3 regions of the Bacteroides luhongzhouii genome follow, and region 1 is predicted to be linked to each of the others. Evidence: riboswitches for the same ligand, from Rfam matches in the RefSeq annotation. Region 1 holds a riboswitch; each other region holds the start of a gene.
What was found. A riboswitch is a leader RNA that binds a small molecule or an ion and turns the genes downstream of it on or off. The one in region 1 is predicted to bind cobalamin.
Positions count from the first base shown of each region.

Region 2: it holds a riboswitch for cobalamin, as region 1 does, so the genes downstream of both, GD631_RS19270 (TonB-dependent receptor plug domain-containing protein) here and accC (acetyl-CoA carboxylase biotin carboxylase subunit) in region 1, are expected to answer to the same signal.
Region 3: it holds a riboswitch for cobalamin, as region 1 does, so the genes downstream of both, GD631_RS21640 (TonB-dependent receptor) here and accC (acetyl-CoA carboxylase biotin carboxylase subunit) in region 1, are expected to answer to the same signal.

Region 1 is NZ_CP059973.1:5,446,504-5,454,521, forward strand. Features, by position in the region: gene GD631_RS20845 (thioredoxin family protein) at 125-448, opposite strand; cobalamin riboswitch at 724-927, shown strand; gene accC (acetyl-CoA carboxylase biotin carboxylase subunit) at 1,060-2,574, shown strand; gene GD631_RS20855 (acyl-CoA carboxylase biotin carboxyl carrier protein subunit) at 2,597-3,106, shown strand; gene GD631_RS20860 (acyl-CoA carboxylase subunit beta) at 3,126-4,661, shown strand; gene GD631_RS20865 (N-acetylmuramoyl-L-alanine amidase family protein) at 5,252-6,316, opposite strand; gene GD631_RS20870 (O-acetylhomoserine aminocarboxypropyltransferase/cysteine synthase family protein) at 6,446-7,726, shown strand; partial or broken gene GD631_RS22470 (Imm9 family immunity protein) at 7,994-8,018, opposite strand, start outside.
Region 2 is NZ_CP059973.1:5,052,743-5,060,760, forward strand. Features, by position in the region: gene GD631_RS19255 (SusR family glycan utilization regulator) at 1-731, shown strand, start outside; gene GD631_RS19260 (hypothetical protein) at 1,017-1,298, opposite strand; gene GD631_RS19265 (DUF5106 domain-containing protein) at 1,422-2,366, shown strand; cobalamin riboswitch at 2,798-2,998, shown strand; gene GD631_RS19270 (TonB-dependent receptor plug domain-containing protein) at 3,182-5,224, shown strand; gene GD631_RS19275 (YncE family protein) at 5,249-7,222, shown strand; gene GD631_RS19280 (DUF4465 domain-containing protein) at 7,259-8,018, shown strand, end outside.
Region 3 is NZ_CP059973.1:5,655,833-5,663,850, reverse strand. Features, by position in the region: gene GD631_RS21665 (GH92 family glycosyl hydrolase) at 1-565, shown strand, start outside; gene GD631_RS21660 (MFS transporter) at 645-1,814, shown strand; gene GD631_RS21655 (ABC transporter ATP-binding protein) at 1,919-2,674, opposite strand; gene GD631_RS21650 (FecCD family ABC transporter permease) at 2,671-3,687, opposite strand; gene GD631_RS21645 (ABC transporter substrate-binding protein) at 3,684-4,817, opposite strand; cobalamin riboswitch at 4,943-5,153, shown strand; gene GD631_RS21640 (TonB-dependent receptor) at 5,365-7,371, shown strand; gene GD631_RS21635 (DUF5074 domain-containing protein) at 7,368-8,018, shown strand, end outside.

The DNA.
Region 1 (8,018 bases):
AAAAAGAAAAACAGAAGTACCTCGATAGAAAATACTTTCTGCTTTTCCTTCATATATGCCATACTGAAATGCACCTGCATAAAACCAGCTATTTATATCATTGTAATAAGCGATACAATATTTTTCAGGATTTGAACCCTTTCACTGCTCTTTCCAATCTTTCCAAAGGTAATTCACCGGATTGCCGCCAAAGCTGTTCCCCTTTTCTAAAAAGAATAAAAGTAGGGGTTGACTCCACCGTATAAAAATCAGTAAGGGCAGGTTCCTGGTCGATGTCCACTTCCACTACTTCCAATGTTCCTTCCATCAGTTTCTTGAATTCTTCAACAACCGGTTTCATGCGTTGGCAGTGAGGACACCACGTTGCGTAAAACTCTGCCATTACCCAATCACCGTTAGCCAGCTTCTCCTGATTTCTTTCTTCACGAGCTATTTTCTTTTCTTTCATAATGAAATCTCCTTTTAATTAATAATTATCAACCTAACAATATCAGGAGAAAGATGGTTTAGAAAAGAAGCAAGGTTACACACTAATTAAAGAATCAAACCCGTTTGCATTTACCCGACCAACTATCAATATCCAAGCGAATATTCTCTGTACGGTGAAAAGACTTCTCTGCATCATACTTCGTTCCTATCACTTTATCTTCCGGACTAAGGACAAGCATTGCACAAAATCGAAACTTTCGTGCAAAAAAGAAACATCTTATTCAATATTTATTTATCTTTGCCCCCCGAAATGGTTCAGAATCCGTATCCAACGGACGATGATTAATAGGGAATCGGGTGCAAATCCCGGACAGTCCCGCTGCTGTGAAACTCTGTTCAATGTCTTATAATTGAACTAATTTAACGCCACTGATGTTATTCGGGAAGGCAAATAAGACAAGAGTCAGTCAGAAGACCTGCCATTTTGTGTAAGACGCCCCTCTCCTCGTGGGTTAGGAGAAAGAGTATCACTTGTTAAGCCCCAAATCAAAAAAATACTGTTTTTCGTCGGGTGGAGTATGTCCATTAGACGGGAAGACATTAATAAGTATGTACTTAATTGAAAAAAGTATGATAAAAAAAATCTTAGTAGCCAATCGCGGTGAAATTGCCGTAAGGGTAATGCGTTCCTGCCGGGAAATGGAGATAACGAGTATCGCTATCTTCTCCGAAGCAGACCGGACCGCGAAGCACGTGCTTTATGCAGACGAAGCTTATTGCGTAGGGCCGGCAGCATCCAAAGAGAGTTATCTGAATATAGAAAAAATCATCGAAGTGGCAAAAGCAGCTCATGCAGACGCCATCCATCCGGGTTACGGCTTCTTGTCCGAGAATGCCACCTTCGCCCGTCGATGTCAGGAAGAAGGAATCATCTTTATCGGACCCAATCCGGAAACAATGGAAGCTATGGGAGATAAAATTGCTGCCCGTATCAAAATGATTGAGGCGGGAGTACCCGTAGTTCCCGGCACACAAGACAACCTGAAAAGCGTGGAAGAAGCAATAGAGCTTTGCAATAAAATCGGTTATCCGGTGATGCTGAAGGCTTCTATGGGTGGTGGTGGAAAAGGAATGCGCCTCATCCACAGTGCCGAAGAAGTGGAAGAAGCATATACCACTGCCAAGAGCGAATCATTGTCTTCCTTTGGTGACGACACGGTTTACCTGGAGAAGTTCGTTGAAGAGCCTCATCACATCGAGTTCCAGATTCTTGGTGACAAGCATGGAAACGTCATTCATCTGTGCGAACGCGAATGTTCCGTGCAACGCCGTAACCAGAAAATCGTGGAAGAGACTCCTTCGGTTTTCGTCACTCCCGAACTGCGAAAAGACATGGGTGAAAAAGCGGTAGCGGCGGCTAAAGCTGTGAACTACATCGGTGCGGGTACTATCGAATTCCTTGTTGATAAACACCGCAACTATTATTTCCTTGAAATGAACACCCGCTTGCAGGTGGAACATCCGATTACAGAAGAAGTGATTGGAGTAGATTTGGTAAAAGAGCAAATTAAAGTTGCCGACGGACAAGTGCTTCAACTGAAACAAGAGAATATCCAACAACGTGGACACGCTATCGAATGTCGTATCTGTGCCGAAGACACTGAAATGAATTTCATGCCGAGTCCGGGTATCATCAAACAGATTACAGAGCCAAACAGTATCGGTGTGCGTATTGACAGCTATGTATACGAAGGATATGAAATCCCGATCTACTATGACCCGATGATCGGCAAACTGATTGTGTGGGCTACCAATCGCGAATATGCGATCGAGCGAATGCGCCGTGTTCTCCACGAATATAAATTGACCGGAGTGAAAAACAACATCAGCTATCTGCGTGCCATCATGGATACACCTGATTTTGTAGAAGGTCATTATGACACAGGGTTCATTGCCAAGAACGGCGAGTACCTGAAACAACGGATTATGCGCACCAGCGAACACTCCGAAAATATTGCCCTGATCGCTGCCTACATAGACTATCTGATGAATCTCGAAGAGAACAACAGCGGTATGGCTGCCGACAACCGCCCTATCAGCAAGTGGAAAGAGTTCGGATTGCATAAAGGTGTGTTGAGAATCTAATTTTAACAAAGAGAATTCAATTATGGAAATTCATATAGGAAACCGTGTGGCCGAAATAGAACTGGTCAACAAGGAAGATAATAAGGTAGTGCTCACCATTGATGGAAAAACGTTTGAAGCAGACGTAGTGATGGCAGAAAACGGCACTTGCAACATCTTGATGGATGGACGCAGTTCGAACGCACAGCTGATTCGCCGTGATAACGGAAAAAGTTATAAAGTGAATACGCATTATAGCAGTTTCAATGTAGAAATAGTGGACAGCCAAGCGAAATATCTGCGTATGCGCAAGAAAGGGGAAGAAGAACAGAATGACTGTATCATTTCTCCGATGCCGGGCAAAGTAGTGAAAATACCTGTGGTAACCGGTCAGGAAATGAAAGCTGGAGATACCGCTATCGTTATCGAAGCCATGAAGATGCAAAGCAACTACAAAGTGACTTCAGACTGCCGCATTAAAGAAATTCTGGTTCAGGAAGGTGATAACATAACCGGCGACCAGACATTAATAACATTAGAACCGATTGCATAATATAAGAACGGATTGCATTATGGAAGAAATGAATAAAGCATACGCCACGTTCGAGGAACGTGACCGCATCGCTTCTCTTGGTGGAGGCGTTGATAAAATAGAGAAGCAACACGAAAGCGGTAAAATGACTGCTCGCGAACGTATCGACATGTTGCTCGATAAAGGTACTTTCGTTGAACTGGACAAGCTAATGGTTCACCGTTGTACGAACTACGGCATGGATAAAAACAAAATTCCGGGAGACGGTATCGTTTCAGGTTACGGAAAGGTGGACGGTCGCCAGGTATTTGTTTACGCATATGACTTTACCGTATATGGCGGTTCACTGTCTGCTTCCAATGCCAAAAAGATTGTAAAAGTACAACAACTTGCGTTGAAGAATGGTGCCCCGATTATCGCTTTGAATGATTCGGGCGGCGCACGTATTCAGGAAGGTATCGAAAGCCTTTCCGGTTATGCGGATATTTTCTATCAGAACACAATGGCCAGCGGTGTGATTCCACAGATTTCGGCCATTCTGGGTCCTTGTGCCGGAGGCGCTTGCTACTCTCCCGCCCTTACCGATTTCATCTTTATGGTGAAAGAAAAAAGTCACATGTTTGTAACTGGTCCGGATGTAGTAAAAACCGTGATTCATGAAGAAGTAAGCAAAGAAGAACTGGGTGGCGCAATGACGCATAGCAGCAAGAGCGGTGTGACGCATTTTATGTGCAACTCCGAAGAAGAACTGTTGATGAGCATCCGTGAACTGCTATCTTTCTTACCGCAGAATAATATGGATGAAGCCAGGAAACAACCTTGCGCTGACGAAACCAACCGCGAAGACGCTTCTCTGGATACGATCGTTCCGGTAGATCCGAACGTTCCGTATGATATGAAAGACATTATCGAACGTGTGGTAGACAACGGTTATTTCTTCGAAGTCATGCAGAACTTTGCAAAGAATATCATCATCGGCTTTGCCCGCATGGCAGGTCGTTCGGTAGGTATCGTAGCCAATCAGCCGGCTTATCTTGCCGGCGTTCTTGATATCGACGCCAGCGACAAAGCAAGTCGTTTTATCCGTTTCTGCGACTGTTTCAATATTCCATTGATTACATTCGAAGATGTTCCGGGGTTCCTTCCGGGATATACGCAGGAAAACAACGGTATCATCCGTCACGGTGCAAAAATAGTTTATGCGTTCGCAGAAGCTACTGTTCCCAAGCTGACCGTTATTACCCGCAAAGCTTACGGTGGCGCTTATATCGTAATGAACTCCAAGCAGACCGGAGCTGACGTGAACTTCGCATATCCCAGCGCAGAAATCGCAGTGATGGGTGCAGACGGAGCAATCAACATCCTTTTCCGTAAAGCTGACGAAGCAACAAAAACCAAAGAGCTAGAAGCTTACAAAGAGAAGTTTGCCACTCCCTATCAGGCTGCCGAACTGGGATATATTGACGAAATCATTTATCCGAGACAGACTCGCAAGCGTCTGATTCAGGCACTGGAAATGACGGAAAACAAGATGCAGACAAATCCGCCTAAGAAGCACGGTAATATGCCTTTATAACAACCAGATAAGGTGTGCACAAAGCACCCTCTCACAAAGACGGGCTTACATAGATTCTATGATATACTTTAGAATCTTTGTAAGCCCGTCTTATATGAATAAGTCTTTTATATGCACAAAAAAAACGGCACCTCGATTCACATCGCAGCACCGTCACAACACAAACACAAAATAAAACACGACAAAACTACTATGCAATCTTCCTGTCATGCCGGGGAGGCATACCTTGCTTGACTTATCTATATTCGCATACACACAAGAAGCTTTATCAGGCGATTTGCATAATAAATAACATACACTTCCGGATTTTGTTCATTGGATTGATGAGATTTATATCATGAAATGAGAAAAAAACAGAATAACCCGCCATATTTATCAAAAAAAACGGTACCCCGATTCACATCGCAGCACCGTCACAACACAAACACAAAATAAAACACGACAAAACTACTATGCAATCTTCCTGTCATGCCGGGGAGGCATATTCACTAGCCTATATATATTCACATACCTACAAGTAGCCATCAGGCGATTTGCATATATAAAACATTCAGATTTTTATTTTGTTCACGAAAGGAGAAGCAAAATTGTTATTTCTTCTCCTTGTAATCTTTCAGGAAGCCTTCCATCAACCATTTTGCGAGTGCCTGACGATTGGAATTCATCACCAACCGACGCTGATCGAACGTATTTTGGATATTACCCAACTCCACAAAAACGGAAGCGGGAGTGGTATGGGAAAGCACGTATAAGTTACGCCCGCTCACTGTGCCGGAAAAACCCCGATTAGGCTGATGCGTATCGTACTTTGACTCAAACGTATCTTTCATATTATTCGCCAATCGTTTGCTGTCTCCTTTTTTATTCGAATAATAGAAAAATACATCCGTTTGTTTTCCTTTACTACGGCTATCGATATGAATAAAAATCGCTCTGCAATAAGAGTGATTCTTACGGTCTTTCCGGTAAAGGGCATTTATTTTATCGCAACGTTGCTGAAGGCGTTGCACCTGATTCAAAGGAATAGCATCCCCCATACAAGTCTCACGTTTACTGTTCGACAGATACGAATCATCACGAATACCATCTTTGGCATCTTGAATGATGATATGCACTTCAGCTCCTTCCTGCATCAGGTTACGTGCCAGACGGAGCGCAATATCATAAGCGTATTCATCTTCATGCAGTTCGTATCTACCCACTTTTCCAATAGCTCCCGGATCGGGACCTCCATGTCCGCTGACCACATAGAAACAAGCACCGGCAAGACGGTTGGAAGTAACTTTCACATTAGCCAGTTGCTTTCCAAACAGAGGTTCGTTGATGGTGGTTCCTATTTTGGTCGATTTAGCTTTTGAAGATGATTGCTTTGTCCCTGTGCTTTCGGTAGTTATATTCTTGGCAGGAGTAGTTGTCGATTTCTTTACCGGAGGAATAACATAAGTCACGCCTACTTTAAGCACATTATTCTTTCCCAGCTTCTGCTTATTCAGCTCTATAAAATCGTCGTAATACTTCTTCGGAGAACGGTTGTGTCTCAACAGAAAAGAAGAGATACCCTCACCCGCCTTCGGAGTTGCCTTCTGCTGCGCCCAAAGAGTTGTGCCCGAAAAAAGAAAAGCTAAGAATAAAAGAATATAGAGTTTATTTTTCATAACTACATTAACTATCTCCTTCACAAGAGTATCATTTCACTCATAAACAGGGCAAAAATACAATTATTTTCCCTACTTTTGCAGCATTAAAACATTTTTTGAAATAAAACATTAAAACCCGATAACATTATGGCAAAACAATTCAAACCGGAAACCCTGTGTGTACAGGCAGGATGGACGCCTAAAAAAGGCGAACCACGCGTGTTGCCCATCTATCAAAGTACAACTTTCAAATACGATACCAGCGAGCAAATGGCCCGTCTGTTCGATTTGGAAGACAGTGGTTACTTTTATACCCGCCTGCAAAATCCAACGAATGACGCCGTTGCTGCTAAAATCGCCGCTCTTGAAGGTGGTGTAGCCGCTATGCTGACTTCCAGCGGTCAGGCAGCCAACTTCTATGCCATTTTTAATATCTGCCAAGCAGGAGATCACTTTGTCTGCTCTTCCGCCATTTATGGAGGTACGTTCAACCTGTTCGGAGTGACGATGAAGAAGCTCGGTATTGATGTGACTTTCATTAATCCGGATGCCAGCGAAGAAGAAATTTCTGCTGCTTTCAAACCGAATACAAAGGCTTTGTTTGGTGAAACAATTTCCAATCCTTCTCTGGAAGTGCTGGATATTGAAAAGTTCGCACGTATCGCACACAGTCACGGGGTTCCCTTGATTGTTGACAACACCTTCCCGACTCCCATCAACTGTCGCCCGTTTGAATGGGGAGCTGATATCGTAGTTCATTCTACTACCAAATATATGGACGGACACGCTACAAGCGTAGGTGGCTGTATCGTAGATAGCGGCAATTTTGACTGGGATGCTCATGCTGAAAAATTCCCGGGACTTTGTACTCCGGACGAGTCTTACCACGGGCTGACTTACACGAAAGCATTCGGCAAAGGTGCCTATATCACCAAAGCAACTGCACAACTGATGCGTGACCTCGGCAGCATCCAAAGTCCGCAAAACTCTTTCCTATTGAACCTGGGACTTGAGACACTGCACCTGCGCATGCCTCAACACTGCCGTAACGCACAGAAAGTGGCCGAATATCTTTCTAAAAATGAGAAAGTAGCTTGGGTAAACTATTGTGGTCTGCCGGACAACAAATATTACAGCCTGGCACAGAAATATATGCCGAATGGTTCTTGCGGGGTCATCTCCTTCGGGCTGAAAGGCGGACGTGATGTGTCTATCAAGTTTATGGATTCACTGGAATTCATCGCTATCGTTACTCACGTAGCTGATGCACGTAGTTGCGTGCTCCATCCAGCAAGCCATACTCACCGCCAGTTGACGGATGAGCAACTAATGGAAGCCGGTGTACGTCCGGACTTGATCCGTCTATCGGTAGGTATCGAAAATGCGGATGATATCATAGCTGATATCGAACAGGCTTTGAACGCATAACAATACCATAAAGGTATCAAATAATAAGAGAAGGCACAGGAAATCTTTCATTCCCGTGCCTTCTTATTTTATCACAAAAAATAGAAAACTTACTTGCTATAGGTAGAAAACTTGTTCTCTCCTAGAAGAAAAGTTCTTTTTCTCTTAGGGCAAACTAAAACCAGAACTTGCGGTTATAGTTTTCTTACCAACAAAGATACGTTTTCCTGCCAGGATAAGCAAGTTTAATCCCTATGAAAAGGAAGTTTGATTACGATTCAGTTACTATCACCGCTTCTTTACTTTATATCCT
Region 2 (8,018 bases), 390 kb from region 1:
TCCGACAGGAAGCCCGTTTGCATACATTCTTGTTTCTGGTCAGTATTCTTTCAATCATCTTACTGATTGCCATTCTCTATATCTATATGCAAATGAAGCGACTGGCATATTCACGCTCCCAACTGAATGAAAGCAATCTGTTGCTGAACAAACATGTGGACGAACTGTCGGAAACCCATCAACTGTTGGAAAAAGCAAACGCCCAGTTACAGTCGTTAAATGAACAGTTGAAAGAAACAAACGCCCAACTTCGCGAATCCAATTATGTAAAGGAAGAATATATAGGTTACGTATTTTCCATCTGTTCCAACTATATCAGCAAGCTGGACGAATTCCGTAAAAGTATTAACAGGAAAATGAAAGCCAAACAATTTGATGACATAAAAGAATTGACAGACTCTCCGATTATGGCACAGAATGAGTTGAAAGAGCTTTACCATAACTTCGACGCCATCTTTCTACATGTCTATCCCAATTTTGTCGAAGACTTCAACGCCCTGCTGCATCCCGACGAGCAGATTTTACTAAAAGATGGAGAATTACTGAATACCGAACTACGCATATATGCGCTGGTACGTCTGGGAATTAACGATAGCGTAAAGATAGCCGAATTCTTACATTGCTCTCCGCAGACGGTCTACAACAACCGACTGAAGACACGCAACAAAGCCATTGTACCGAAAGATGAGTTCGCCAATACAGTGAAGAGTCTGGGCAAAATGCAAGAATGACCACTGTACATACTTCCTTAAAAAAGGAATATTAAAACACACGAGAATACAATAGATTGGATCACCGTGCGGAAGATTACCTAAATGCGTAGCATTTTCCTTCAGCGGAATCCTATATTTTACATTTTAGAACGTTTTTCTTTCAACACAAAAGTAATTTACCAACATACGACTCTTTTGGAAAGACAAATCATCGGTATACGGTCTTTTTGCCATTTTCCTTTTATCACCCGACGAAGACCAACCAGCTCAAAAAAGGTCCCTTTTTATGCCTTCGCAGCTTCCTCACCGAGAAACCAAAGGTTTGTCGGTGAGAAACAGAAGGTTCATCGGTGAGAAACCAAAGCTATATCGGTAAGAAATGGAGGCTTTACTTACCCCCCAAAGTGCATATTCCTCGCTAAAACATACAAAATAAGCCGGAGTTTCTGCATATTCTTGCATTTGTTTATGCAATTTCTCTTCTGGTTTAATCATGTTGAAGTATTCTTTTTCGATGGAAATCTTAAAAACAGAACATGATCCTCTTTCCAGCTCATCCTTTCCCGAACTTCCCAAATTCACCATTTGAAACTCCGGTAACTGAAAAAAAGATGATTTTTTTGATAAAAATAAAAAGAAAGCTATCTTTGTCTTCAATACATGTATACTTCAATGCACATACATAAGTTAAATGAAAAATAGCAAGTCATGAAAACGAATATAAATATCCTATTTACTTTGTGTATTCTCCTTCTTTGTGCCTGTAAAAGTGGAAACGCTTCCAATCAATGTGAAAACGAAGCTCCCCGGGATACTATTACAACCTTCATCCTGCCTGCCATCCCCACAATGATGACAGCTCCCGAACAACGAGCAGATTTTCTAGTGAAACACTATTGGGATCATGTCAACTTCGCCGACACCAATTACATCCACCACCCCGAAATAACCGAGCAAGCCTGGGCAGACTATTGCGACATACTGAATCATGTACCTTTGGAAACCGCACAAGAAGCCATGCGGAAAACAATCGAGCGAACGAACGCAGACAAAAAGGTATTCACCTACATCACCGATCTGGCTGATAAATATCTCTACGACCCCAACTCCCCCATGCGTAACGAAGAATTCTACATCCCCGTATTAGATGCTATGTTAACTTCCCCCCTGCTAGAGGAAATAGAAAAAGTACGTCCCAAAGCCCGCCGGGAATTGGCCCAGAAAAACCGCATCGGCACCAAAGCCCTGAACTTCAACTACACGCTGGCCTCCGGCGCGCAAGGTTCCCTCTACCAACAACAAACGGATTACATCCTGCTATTCATCAACAACCCAGGTTGCCATGCCTGCACAGAAACGATAGACGCTCTGAAAAACGCCCCTATCATCAACCAACTTCTGGAACAAAAGAAACTAACAGTCCTCTCCGTCTATCCTGACGAAGAACTGGACGAATGGCGAAAACACCTGAATGAATTCCCCAAAGAATGGATCAACGGATACGACAAGAAACTCGCCATCAAAGAACAACAACTATACGACTTGAAAGCAATCCCCACCCTCTACCTTCTCAACAAGGAAAAAACTGTGCTCTTAAAAGACGCCACCGCACAAGCTGTTGAAGAATACCTGCTAATGAAAAGCAATAAATAAACATACACAAGAAATCCCTGTTGACATACAGCATATAAGCCAACATAGGCCGCTTGATTAACATAGAAAAGATAGTGACGGTATATGCTCAAGATACTAACGGTATCCTTGCCATATACCGTCACTATTTACGCCGGATAGCGTCACCATTTCCCCAAAGAATCTCCCCCACCAACAACCAACCTACCTCCCCCCACCTCACACCCACCCCACACGCCTCCCCGGCCTCGTTTTTTCAGCGTCAAGCGCAGGTGTTTTCTTCGGCGTCAAAAAGGGCAGACTGTTTGAGCGTAGCGAGTTTCTGCCCTTTAGCCGGAGGAAGCACCGGAGTAGCTGAAAAAACGCAGCCTTGATCCTTTCTTTTTGGTTCTTTCTCTTTCGTATCAAGACGAAAGAAAAAGAACATCCCTTTGGAAAAAACAAATAAACTCCCTATCTTTGTCGCGCATTGGTTTGCGACTCCCATGCGGGGGAAGCAATTAAAAGGGAATCAGGTGCAAGTCCTGAACAGTCCCGCTGCTGTAAGTTCCATACAAGTTACAAGCAATTCACTCATTGCCACTGGAGACCAATCCGGGAAGGCGTTTGTAACAGGAATAAGTCAGAAGACCTACCATGCAAATAAGTTTCACTGCTTTCGAGGAAAAAGCGTTGAGTCTAATGAACCGGACAAGTCGTCTATCATTTCATTCATCACTCTGATTCAGAGAAAGTGTGTTAAAACGAATAAACTCTGCCAAGTTTATTTATGCGTGTCCGGTCGAAGGGATTTCGCCCGGACACTTATAAACAACAACAGACTGAAAAAGGAATAAATGAAAAAAAGAACATTTAATAAAGTGATCTTTGCAGTATTCAGCTGCCAATTCTTATCCATACCACTTTTTGCACAACAGCAAAAGGTAGATACGACACATACATATTCTATTCCCGAAATAACAGTATCAGACCTCTATCAAACCCGCGAAATACGCTCAACCGCTCCCCTGCAAGTATTCTCCAAAGACGCCCTGAAAAACCTGCACGCCCTGCAAGTCTCCGACGCGGTGAAACACTTTGCCGGAGTGACTGTAAAAGATTACGGAGGCATCGGCGGACTGAAAACAGTATCCATACGAAGCCTGGGAGCCCAACATACCGCTGTCGGCTATGACGGAATTACCCTGACCGATTGCCAAACAGGCCAAATTGATATAGGTCGCTTCTCGCTCGATAATGTTGACAGACTTTCTCTAAACAACGGACAAAGCGATAATATCTTCCAACCTGCCCGCTTCTTTGCAGCAGCAGGCATACTGAATATCCAGACACTTACCCCACTATTCACGAAGGACAAAAAGACCAACGTAGCAGGAGCTTTCAAAACAGGTTCTTGGGGATTAGTCAATCCCTCCCTCCTGCTGGAACAACAATTCAATAAAACATGGAGCATGTCAGTCAGTGGCGAATGGATGTCCTCTGACGGACATTATCCATATACCCTGCGCTATGGAAGTGCAGAAGGAGATCTGTCCTCACGTGAGAAACGGAAAAATACAGACGTACAGACGTTCCGTGCTGAAGCCGGACTCTACGGCAACTTCTCCGATAAAGAACAATGGCGGTTGAAAGCCTACTACTTCCAGTCCTCCCGGGGACTACCCAAAGCTACAACCTTCTATAACGACCATTCCACACAACACTTGTGGGATAAAAACACTTTCATACAAAGTCAATACAAGAAAGAATTCAGTCAGCAATGGGTGTTCCAAACCTCTGCCAAGTGGAATTGGAGCTATCAACGTTATCTGGACCCCGATACCAAGAACTCTTTAAAGAAAACGGAAAACAGCTATTATCAGCAGGAATATTACCTTTCCGCTTCTGTACTATACAGACTGTTGAGCAACCTCTCATTCTCTCTTTCCACCGACGGAAGCATCAACACCATGAACGCCGATCTAAACAACTTTGTACATCCCACGCGCTATTCATGGCTAACGGCATTCGCCGGCAAATACGTGAATGACTGGTTAACAATCTCCGCATCCGCATTGGCAACCGTTATCAATGAAGATGTAAAGAAAGGCGGCAGTGCCGGCAATCACCGTAAACTAACCCCTTACGTAAGTGCCGCATTCAAACCTTTTCATCATGAAGAATTCCGTGTACGCTTCTTCTATAAAGATATTTTCCGCCTGGCAAGTTTCAACGACTTATATTACGAAGAAGTAGGCAATACCCAACTAAAACCGGAAAAAGCCAAACAATACAACATCGGACTGACATACAGCAAGAATGTATGCCCATTCCTACCCTATTTGTCAGCAACCGTCGATGCTTATTATAATAAGGTTACAGATAAAATCATCGCTTATCCTACCAAGAACCTTGCCGTATGGAGCATGAAAAACCTGGGTGAAGTTGACATCAAAGGCATTGATGCTACAGGAAGTCTCTCCCTCCAACCCTGGGAAAAAATCCGCATCAACCTCTCGGGTAACTACACATACCAACGAGCATTAGACGTTACCCCACCCGATCCAAGCACGTATGAATCGACATACAAACATCAAATAGCTTACACTCCCCGCGTCTCCGCTTCGGGACAGGCAGGCGTCGAAACACCGTGGATCAATCTGTCTTATTCATTCCTTTTTTCCGGAAAACGCTATGCATTAGGACAAAACATTGCCGAAAACAGATTGGATAGCTATAGCGACCACAGCATTTCTGCAAGCCGTGATTTTCAGATCAGAAAAATCACGACCTCTCTCAGCGTGGAAGTATTGAACCTGATGGACAAGAATTACGAGATTGTGAAATACTTCCCAATGCCCGGACGATCCGTAAGGGCTACAATAAAAATAAGATATTAACTATTATAAAGGTAAGATATTGACGTGAAAAGGAAACTAATATATATATTCTCGTGCTGGCTGTCATTCATAATCTTATTTGTGGCATGTGATGATATGGAGGACAAGCCCTTCACATCAGGCATTATAGGCGATCCGACAGAAACGGGTACCGCCGAATTATATGTATTATGCGAAGGACTGTTCAATCAGAACAATAGCTCGCTGGCACGTTTTTCTTTCGGCAACCAGCAAATGGTTCGTGACTATTTCAAAGCAGTCAACCGCCGGGGATTAGGAGATACAGCCAACGATATGGCTATTTATGGAAGCAAGATATATGTGATAGTCAATATCTCCAGTACGATAGAAGTGATAGACTTTCGTACGGGAAGCTCATTGAAACAGATTCAGATGTTGGCAGAAAACGGAAGTTCCCGGCAGCCACGCTACATCGCTTTTCACAAAGAAAAGGCATACGTATGTTCATACGATGGAACCGTTGCACGTATAGACACCACCTCCCTATCCATAGAAGCTATCACATCAGTGGGACGCAACCCCGACGGTATTTGTGTACAAAACGAAAAGTTATATATTTCCAATTCCGGCGGGTTGGACTATTCATCAGGACTGGGTGTAGACAACACGGTATCTGTTGTCGATATTGCCACATTTAAAGAAAGTAGCAAACTAACAGTAGGCCCGAATCCCGGTAAAATAGCAGCAGGTCCGGACGAAACCGTTTATGTAGCCACCCGTGGCGAAGATGTAGAAGCCGGCGATTATAACTTCGTCAAGATAGATTGCCGGACAAACAAGGTTACTCAATCTAACGAGAAAGTGCAAAACTTCGCCATCGACGGAGACATAGCCTACCTATACAATTACAACTATACCACACAGACTTCTTCTATCAAGATGTTCAATCTGAAAACAGAAGAAACAATCCGTGAGAATTTCATAACCGATGGAACTGTAATAAAGACACCTTACGGTATCAACATCAACCCTTACAGCAACAATGTATATATCACCGAAGCCCGTGATTACACCACTTACGGTGACCTACTTTGTTTCAACCAACAAGGACAACTCCTGTTCCGTCTGAACAACATCGGACTTAACCCGAATACAATCGCATTCAGTGACAAAGCCTCACAAAGCGATATTGATGACAACGATGATGAGAAAGAAAACCCTCTGGCTTTCGCCAATAAAGTATGGGAATATCGCCCAGCTCCCGGACAGTTTATCAACACTACCACTTCAGCATATAAGGAGGGCTTTACTTATGATGATATACTAGAAGAAGCAACCCGCAGAATCCAGCAAAAATCACTCCTTACATTGGGAGGATTCGGCGGTTACATTGTTTTAGGGTTCCCACAATCCATTCCGAATGTAACAGGAGAATATGACTTCAAGATAAAAGGCAATGCTTACTATAACTCCAAAACCGGAACAGGAGCATTGGGCGGAAGTGCCGAACCGGGGATCGTATTTGTATCCAAAGATGTAAATGGTAATGGAAAGCCTGATGATGAGTGGTATGAATTGAAAGGAAGCGAATACGGGAAAGACACAGAAACACGCGGATATGAAATAACCTATCACCGTCCGAATCCTGCCAACCTAAAAGTTTTTTGGAAAGACAATCAAGGCAACGAAGGATATATCTTCCGTAACAGCTTCCATAACCAGGAATCATATTATCCACTTTGGATAGAAAGTGATGAAATCACATTTCAGGGAACACGTCTAAAAGATAATGCCGTTTTGGAGAATGGATTATGGGTAGGATATTGCTATCCGTGGGGATATGCAGACAACCATCCTAACAGCAAGGAAGGAAGTAATTTCAAGATAGATTGGGCTGTGGATAGCAATGGCAGTCCGGCAGACTTGGATCAAATCGACTTCGTGAAGATTATGACCGCAGTCAATCAGGATGCAGGACAAATGGGTGAAATATCAACCGAAGTCACAACGATCGAGAACTTACATTTCAAGAAATAATCAATAATTAATTAATAACTAAAATCAGAAAAGAACATGAAGAAATTATCTTTATTATTACTGTTATCAGTATTTGTATTTTGTGGCTGTAGCGATGATGACGATACAAAAACATACGTGCTTAGCCTGCCCAATTACGAAACTCATACACTTGATATGGGCGATCAAGAAAATCCGGATGATTCATGGTCTGTTAGTAGCGACTGGGGGACAACTAACTACAAATATAATCTATTAACAGACGCTAGTGGAATCTTTGAATTTGACTGTGTATCTTCAACATACGGTTTCTATTCAGATAGTTTTGCATTTACAAATTGTACAGAAAAAGATTGCCCAGACTTCGCAACTTATGATTATCGCGCTATCACTAAAAAAGGAGTAATCAATAATACATACGTTATCGTGGGAGCTGCCGGATATAAAATTGGAGAAAATTCTGATAAAGAAGCCGCAATCCGTTTCAGAGACCACGACAACTCGAACAAATTGGAATCCTATAGAGTAAAAGGACTATATTTAACAAACTGTGTCTATGCTTACAATAGTATGAAGGAAGGTAGTTCTATATTCGAAGGAAAAGATAAATTTGGAAATACAGATTCTTTCAAAATCATCATCTATAATATGGATAAAACTCAAAGTGTAGAGTGCACTTTAGGTGAAGGAACCCAATTTGTAACTACATGGAAATGGGTAGACCTAACTTCATTAGGCGAAACTGAGGGATTGAAATTCAATATCAAGACTACCAAAGAAAACCAGTGGGGTGCAATGACCCCAACCTATTTCTGTC
Region 3 (8,018 bases), 210 kb from region 1:
GGAAGCTCGTAAGTCGATCTTTGGCGGTGGAAAGGTTGTAAACGCCTTCTCGGGCTTGCAGAGCCCTTATAATCATGGTAACCAGCCCAGTCTTCATATTTCCTGGTTGTTCAATTTCTCCGGTAAACCTTACCTGACACAGAAATGGACGCGCTTGATTTGTGATGAGTTTTATGGAACAAACGGAGAGCATGGTTATGGCTACGGTCAGGATGAAGATCAGGGACAGTTGGGAGCCTGGTATGTGATGGCAGCAATGGGGCTGTTTGATGTACAGGGTGGTTCTTGTGAACGGCCGACTTTCCAGATTGGCAGTCCGCTGTTTGATAAGATTGAAATCAAACTTAGTCCGATGAATGCGACGGGAAAAACGTTTGTGATTGAAACGACTGGTAATACACCGGATGCCTATTATGTACAGTCTGCTACGTTGAACGGTAAACCGCTGGAACAATGTTGGATGTATCGGGATGAACTCTATAAAGGTGGAACGTTGAAACTCACAATGGGGGATCAACCGAGTGACCGATGGGGAGTGGGGAACCCGCCTCATTGTTCTAAATAAACAGCTAATTCTCCTCGGTGCCGATGTCGCTTGACAATGGCACCGGGGATTCTACATTTTATAATATAGTGAGTTAAACATGAAAACACAAAACTCTATTTATGCCGCCCTTCCCGTTCTTTTCGGGTTCTTTGTAATGGGCTTCTGTGATATAGTCGGTATTTCGTCCGATTATGTTCAACGTACTTTCAACTGGTCTCCCGTGATGACGGGATTTGTTCCTTCGTTAGTCTTTATCTGGTTCCTGTTTTTGGGTATTCCTATTGGAAATCAGATGAACAAATGGGGACGTAAAAATACGGTCCTGCTCAGTATGGGAATAACGGTGGTGGGTATGTTATTACCATTGATTGTTTATAATAGTGCGACTTGTATGATAGCTTATGCTCTTTTGGGAATTGGCAATGCTATTTTACAGGTTTCACTGAATCCATTGTTGAGTAATGTAGTGACCAGTCAGCGTTTACTGACCAGTAGTTTGACGGCAGGACAAGTAATCAAAGCTGTATCTTCTCTCGTTGGGCCGGAGATTGTATTGTTGGCTGTAGCTCACTTTGGAGATGACAAATGGTATTATTGCTTCCCGATATTAGGCTTTATCACGTTGTTATCCGCTGTTTGGCTGATGGCTACTCCTGTTAAGCGGGAAGATTCCAATGCTGCAACCCGGCAACTTTCTATCAGTGATACTTTTTCTTTGTTGAAGGATAAAACGATTCTGTTGTTGTTTTTGGGTATCTTCTTTATTGTGGGGGTGGATGTTGCCACCAATTTCATCAGTTCTAAGCTGATGGCAGAACGTTTTGACTGGACGACAGAACAAGTGAAATTTGCTCCGCAAGTTTATTTTTTAAGTCGTACGGTAGGTGCTTTATTGGGTGCTTTCTTGTTGGCTCGTATCGCTGAAATAAAATATTTTCGTGTGAATATTGTTGCCTGTATTTTCTCTTTGCTTATTTTGGCCTTTGTGAAAAACGATATGGTAAATTTGATTTGTATTGGTGCTGTCGGTTTCTTTGCGTCATCTGTATTTTCTATCATTTATTCGATGGCTTTACAGGCAAGGCCGGAAAAAGCAAACCAAATTTCCGGTTTGATGATTACTGCTGTTGCTGGTGGTGGAGTCGTTACTCCAGTTATTGGGTTTGCGATTGGAACAGTAGGTGTTATTGGAGGTGTTTTTGTCACTTTAGCTTGTGTGTTTTATTTGACTTATTGTGCTTTTGGAGTGAAAACAGCCAAAGCATAATATTATTGAGAGGAGGACGCTATCTACGCCCGAATCCTGCTCAATGACGTGGAGTTTTTTTAGGCGGAGAAGTTGCCTTCTCCGTCTGAAGTAAACTTTTGTTTTTATTTGATGATTATCTTCATAGCTTGTGCATCAAATGTCACAGATTCGTTCCGGAACAGTCTTTCTATATGTCCGCTCGTTATCATCTCATTTGTGGGGAGACTATACAATTGTGGGTTGTCAATCAGCATGATCGTGTCGCAGAGAGACAGGGCAATATCTAGGTCGTGTGTGGAGAACAGGATACACTTTCCTTCCGTTTGCGCGAGCTTTTTCAGTAGTAGGCAGAGTTCGTAGCGATTAGGTAAATCCAGAAAAGCAGTAGGCTCATCAAGTAGAATGATAGGTGTGTCTTGTGCAAGTGCGCGTGCTATCATGATTCGTTGGCATTCTCCGTCGGACATCTTATCCATTGTCTTTTCTGCATAACCGGACATTCCTACCAGATGCATGGCAGTAACCACTTTTTTCTCATCTTCCGCTTGTAACTGTCCGATCCAGTTGGTATAAGGAGCACGTCCCAATGCGACTACATCTTTGCAACGCAGGTTGGCGATTCGTACTTTGTCAGTTGTTACAAAACTAATCTTTCGGGCTAATTTCTCCGGTTTCAGTGAAGCGATGTTTTTCCCATGCAGGATGATTTCTCCGGCTTTAGGTGTTTCCAGCCCCATGATGGCACGGAGAAGCGTGCTTTTTCCTGTACCATTCCGTCCGAGCAGTGCGACAAGCTGTCCACCCGTGATATGGGTGGAAACTTTCTCCAGCAATATACGTTGTTCGTATCCTAATGTCAGATCTTTTAGTTGAATCATTTGAATATACGCAAGTTTTTACCTATTACCCATAAAATAACCGGGACACCCAATAGCGCAGTGATACAATTCACCGGCAACAGAAATTTCTTGGCTATGATGTCACAAATCAGCATCCCGATCAACCCTGTCAGCATCGTACCCGGCATCAATATCCGGTGATCGGCGTTGTCAAACAGGATCCGTGTGATATGTGGGATAGCCAGCCCGATGAATCCTACCGGACCGCAAAAGGCTGTGACCGTTCCTGTCAGTAACGCTGTAGATATAAAAATAAGCGTTCTTGAACGCTTGACATTCATTCCCATGGTGCGTGCATAATTTTCACCAAGCAACAACAGATTCAGTGATTTGATACAGGCGATGGATAGCAGCAATCCTATGCATATTACTGGTGTTATAATCGTTAATTGCCCTGTCGTGATGTGACTAAGTGACCCCAAAGACCAGAGTGTGAACATTTTCAGTTGTTCTGCAGAACTTAGGTATTGTAATATCTGGATGATAGCTCCCGCTACGTAACCTATCATGACTCCCATAATCAGTACACCTAATATATTCTTTACTTTTCGACTGATGATGGCTACTCCCAACAGGATGACGGAAGTCCCTATCCACCCCGAACCTACAATACCGACTGATTGCAGAAAGGGAAAATCTGTCCAACCGAGAAGCGGGGCGCCTAGTATAAACAATGCCACTCCAAGACCCGCCCCGGAACTCACTCCCAACAAGTAAGGATCTGCCAAAGGATTCTGGAAGACCGTCTGCATTTGCAGACCGCTTACCGAAAGAGCTATACCTATTAATGCCGCTACTATGACGCGGATAAAGCGGATGGAGAGAACGATATTGCGGGTGGTTTCATCACATTCGCCGCCGGTGAGTACGGCTCCTATCTTTGATATAGGGATGAAAGTATCTCCTGTTGCTATATCTATTAATAGTAACAGGATGGCAACTATTCCTAATGCGGTGAATAATAGAGCGGTACGTCTGCAGAATGGTTTCATTTCAGGTGTCTGTAATAATAAGGTGAATCGTAAACGAGTTCCGGATGGAAAATATGAATCAGATCACGTAACACCACATCAGGACGAACAACTGCCGATTCCCAATAGTCATTGCCTCCTGTTGATGTCAGTCGCAAGTTATTGTTGTAGACTGTCTTTTCCCGGACGGCTTTAGCATCTGCAAATTTAGGATTCACAGCTTTTAATTCGTCTAATGTGGTGACCGAACCTACATTGATCCAATAATCTGCCTTTTGTATCAGTCCGTAGGCTGTTTCCAAGCCGATAGGAGTTGAACTGTTGGAATTATTTTCCTTATAGATATAATCTGCACCAGCGTCTGCAACCAACTGTGCCATGTAGCTTTGGGTGGAAGGCATTACCCAACTGTCGTTCCACGGAGTGTTGAACATGACGGTAGGGTGTTGGCTGATGGAGTCGGTAAGAGCTTTTAAAGCATGGTAGCGTTTCGGAATTTCCCGGAACACTTCAATCCCTTTCTTCCGGTTGTCAATCAATTCGGAAAGAACAACCATCCACTCGGCTTTTCCTAGTGGAGATTCTTCCAGATATTCTCCCATATATATATAAGGTATGGCTAATTCTTTCAGTTTATCTGTAACAGCTGTTTGAGCATCACCAATACCATATAATAGTACGACGTCCGGTTTTAATCCCAGCAACAACTCGTAATTCATTTCCGCTCCCATATCTTTGATTGAATCTTTGTGGGCGAGAATGCAGGGATTAGACACGTAATTGATGCCGGATACTCCGACAATACGTTTGAGTTCTCCCAGTGCATCAAGCATGGCGATATAGGAAGAAGACATACATACGATATTTCTGGCTCCGGCAGGAATGACGGGACCATTAAAGCCTGCAGGTGCTTGCTCTCCATTGCGCGAAATGAAATAGGACATTTTCACGTCTTGTGCTCCTTGCCACGGATTGGAGACTTGAATCAGTGTACTGGCTGCATTATCTGCCCCCAGTATTTTAAATCCGGAAGCATATTCGGGAGTATATATATCCTGGCTGAATGCTTCCAGAGATGTTTTATTACGGGATATACAGCTTGCCAAAAAGAAGAGGCATAGTAAAGCGATAGTTGAGATTGGAGATTTCACTTTTATACAGATTTTAATTAGAAAAAAGATTAGTGGATGCTTTCGAGTGGCAAAGATAGGACTAATTATTAGTTTGTTTTTATTTTCATTAGAATTTTCTTCTGATTTGTTTCTATTTGATGTATCTTTGCCGCAGAAATTTTGGTGTCATTCGTCCGATGCTACGGAAGAATGGTGAAAAGGGAATCAGGTGTAAATCCTGAACAGACCCGCTGCTGTAAGCTCCGCCAAAAGTTTTCCTACAATACTCAAATCCACTGTCTCACTTTGGAGAGATGGGAAGGGCGTTAGGAAAATGGAGTAAGTCAGAAGACCTGCCAAAGTTGAATTCTTGAAGCTTTCTGGGATTAGAGTTTGAAGAGTGCAGTTTTTAATTCAAAATACATCTTTAATTGCTGATGTGAAGTTTCAGAAAGGAGAAATATGCCTTTTTGAATGTTCCATTATACGGGGGAGAAGTACGTATATTGGTTTGAGTATGTAGAAAATTGCATCCTTGCTGTAACTCTATGAAAGTTTATTATTTAAATTAATAAACAGGAGGATTATGTTCAGGCAGATTCATTTTAGAGTATTTTGGATAGGATGCTTTTTGAGCATGTTTTTATTACTATCAGCACAAAGTAAACTGGATAGCTTACACCATCTTCATGAAGTAGTAATTACTGCTAAAATTAATAAGGAAGTGATTCCGGTGCAGTCTTTATCTGGTGATAAGTTAGAAAAATTAGCCGTACATTCGGTTGCAGATGCCATACGCTATTTTTCGGGAGTACAAGTAAAAGATTACGGTGGAATAGGAGGATTGAAGACCGTAAATATCCGAAGTATGGGGACGAATCATGTCGGAGTGTTCTATGATGGCATTGAATTGGGGAATGCACAGAATGGAGTGATTGATTTGGGACGCTTTTCTTTGGATAATATGGAGGCCGTTACTTTATATAATGGGCAGAAAAGTGCTATTTTCCAGCCAGCGAAAGATTTCGGTTCTGCCGGTTCTATTTATCTTCAGTCGAGAACGCCTGTTTTTCAGGCGAATAAGGCTTATCATGTAAAAGCTGCTTTTAAAACAGGCTCCTTTGGCGTTGTCAATCCATCTCTACTTTGGGAACAGAAACTAAGTGAGAATGTAAGTGCGTCACTTAGTACTGAATATATGTATACCACCGGAAAGTATAAATTTACTTATGCGGTAGCTGGGGGGTACGATACTACGGCAGTCCGCCGTAATGGCGATGTGAATGCTTTACGCACGGAAGGTGGTTTATATGGTAAAATAAAAGGCGGTTACTGGCGCACAAAAGCTTATTTTTATAATTCAGAACGTGGGTATCCTGGTGCTGTTGTGCGGAATCGTTTTTCACATGAAGATCGCCAATGGGATACCAATTTCTTTCTTCAGTCTTCTTTCAAGAAAGATTTTGGTGAAGCATATAGTCTGTTGTTGAATACCAAATATGCATATGATTATTTACACTATTTGGCAGATCCCAGAAAAGAGGAGGCTACTATGTATGTAAATAATACATATCGTCAACAGGAGGTTTACTTGTCAATGGCTAATAGAGTCACTATTCTTCCTTTTTGGGATATAAATCTTTCAGTGGACTACCAGTGGAATAAGTTGAATGCCAATCTGACTGATTTCCCTTATCCACGGCGAAATACGACGTTGGTGGCGGCGGCTACCTCTTTACATTTTGATCGTTTTAAGTTTCAGGCCAGTGTCTTGGGAACTTTCGTGCATGAGAACGTTGCTTCGGATACTACTTCAGCTGGGAATAAAATGGAATTTACTCCTACCGCCATCGCTTCCTATAAACCTTTCAAGAATATTGATTTTAATTTGCGTACCTTTTATAAGCGGATATTTCGTATGCCGACTTTAAATGATTTGTATTATACATTCATAGGAAATATAAAATTAAAACCAGAATATACAAATCAGTATAATATTGGATTCACTTATCAGAAGTTATTTACTGAAACATGGTTGCAAGCCTTGAATGTTCAGTTGGATGCATATTATAATGAAGTGGAAAATAAAATAATAGCTACTCCTACCAATAATTTCTTTCGTTGGACAATGATTAATTTGGGGCTTGTTGAAATTAAAGGAGTGGATGTTGTTTTACAAGGAGCCTGGAAATTAGGTGATAATTGGACCTTTGACAGCCGCTTATCATATACTTATCAGAAAGCACAGGATTTTACTGATAAGTTGGATGAGGATACATATGGAGGACAAATATCGTATATACCTTGGCATAGTGGCTCGGCTATACTAAATGCTGAATACAAATCATGGGAACTGAACTATAGTTTTATATATACAGGTGAGCGTTATGATGTTTCGGCTAATACTCCGGATAATTATCGTCTTCCTTGGTATACAAGTGACTTGTCTATAGCGAAGAAATTCAATTGGAAAAAGAATGATTTTAAGTTGACTTTGGAAGTCAATAATATTTTTAATCAACAATATGAAGTGGTGAGGTCTTATCCGATGCCAGGAACTAACTTTAAATTCATTTTAAACTTAACTATATGATTGTGAATAATATTCTTTCACGCGTCTTGTTTGGAATATTAGCAAGTGCTTGTTTGCTGGCTTGTCGGGGGGAACTTCCGGTTTTACCTTCTGATGAGATAGAAATCGGCAAGGATCCTTTAGGGGGTGTTCATATTAAAGGAATGTATCTTCTCAATGAAGGAAATATGGGTAGTAATAAGTGTACACTTGATTTTTATGACAGTACTACCGGTAAGTATCATCGTAATATTTATGCTGAACGGAATCCATCTGTAGTGAAGGAACTGGGAGATGTTGGAAATGACTTGCAGATTTATGGAGACAAGTTGTATGCTGTAATCAATTGTTCCAATTTTATAGAGGTGATGGATGTGGAAACTGCACAACATTTGGGGCAAATAGATGTGGTTAATTGCCGTTATATCACTTTTAGTAATGGAAAGGCGTATGTCAGTTCGTATGCGGGACCTGTTGGGATAGATCCCAATGCACGTCCGGGAAAAGTGGTTGAAGTGGATACGACAAATTTAGCTATCACCCGTGAAGTGGTAGTCGGTTATCAACCGGAAGAGATGGTGATAAAGGATGGAAAACTTTATGTTGCCAATTCTGGCGGATATCGTTTCCCTGATTATGACCGGACTGTATCGGTTATTGATTTGAAG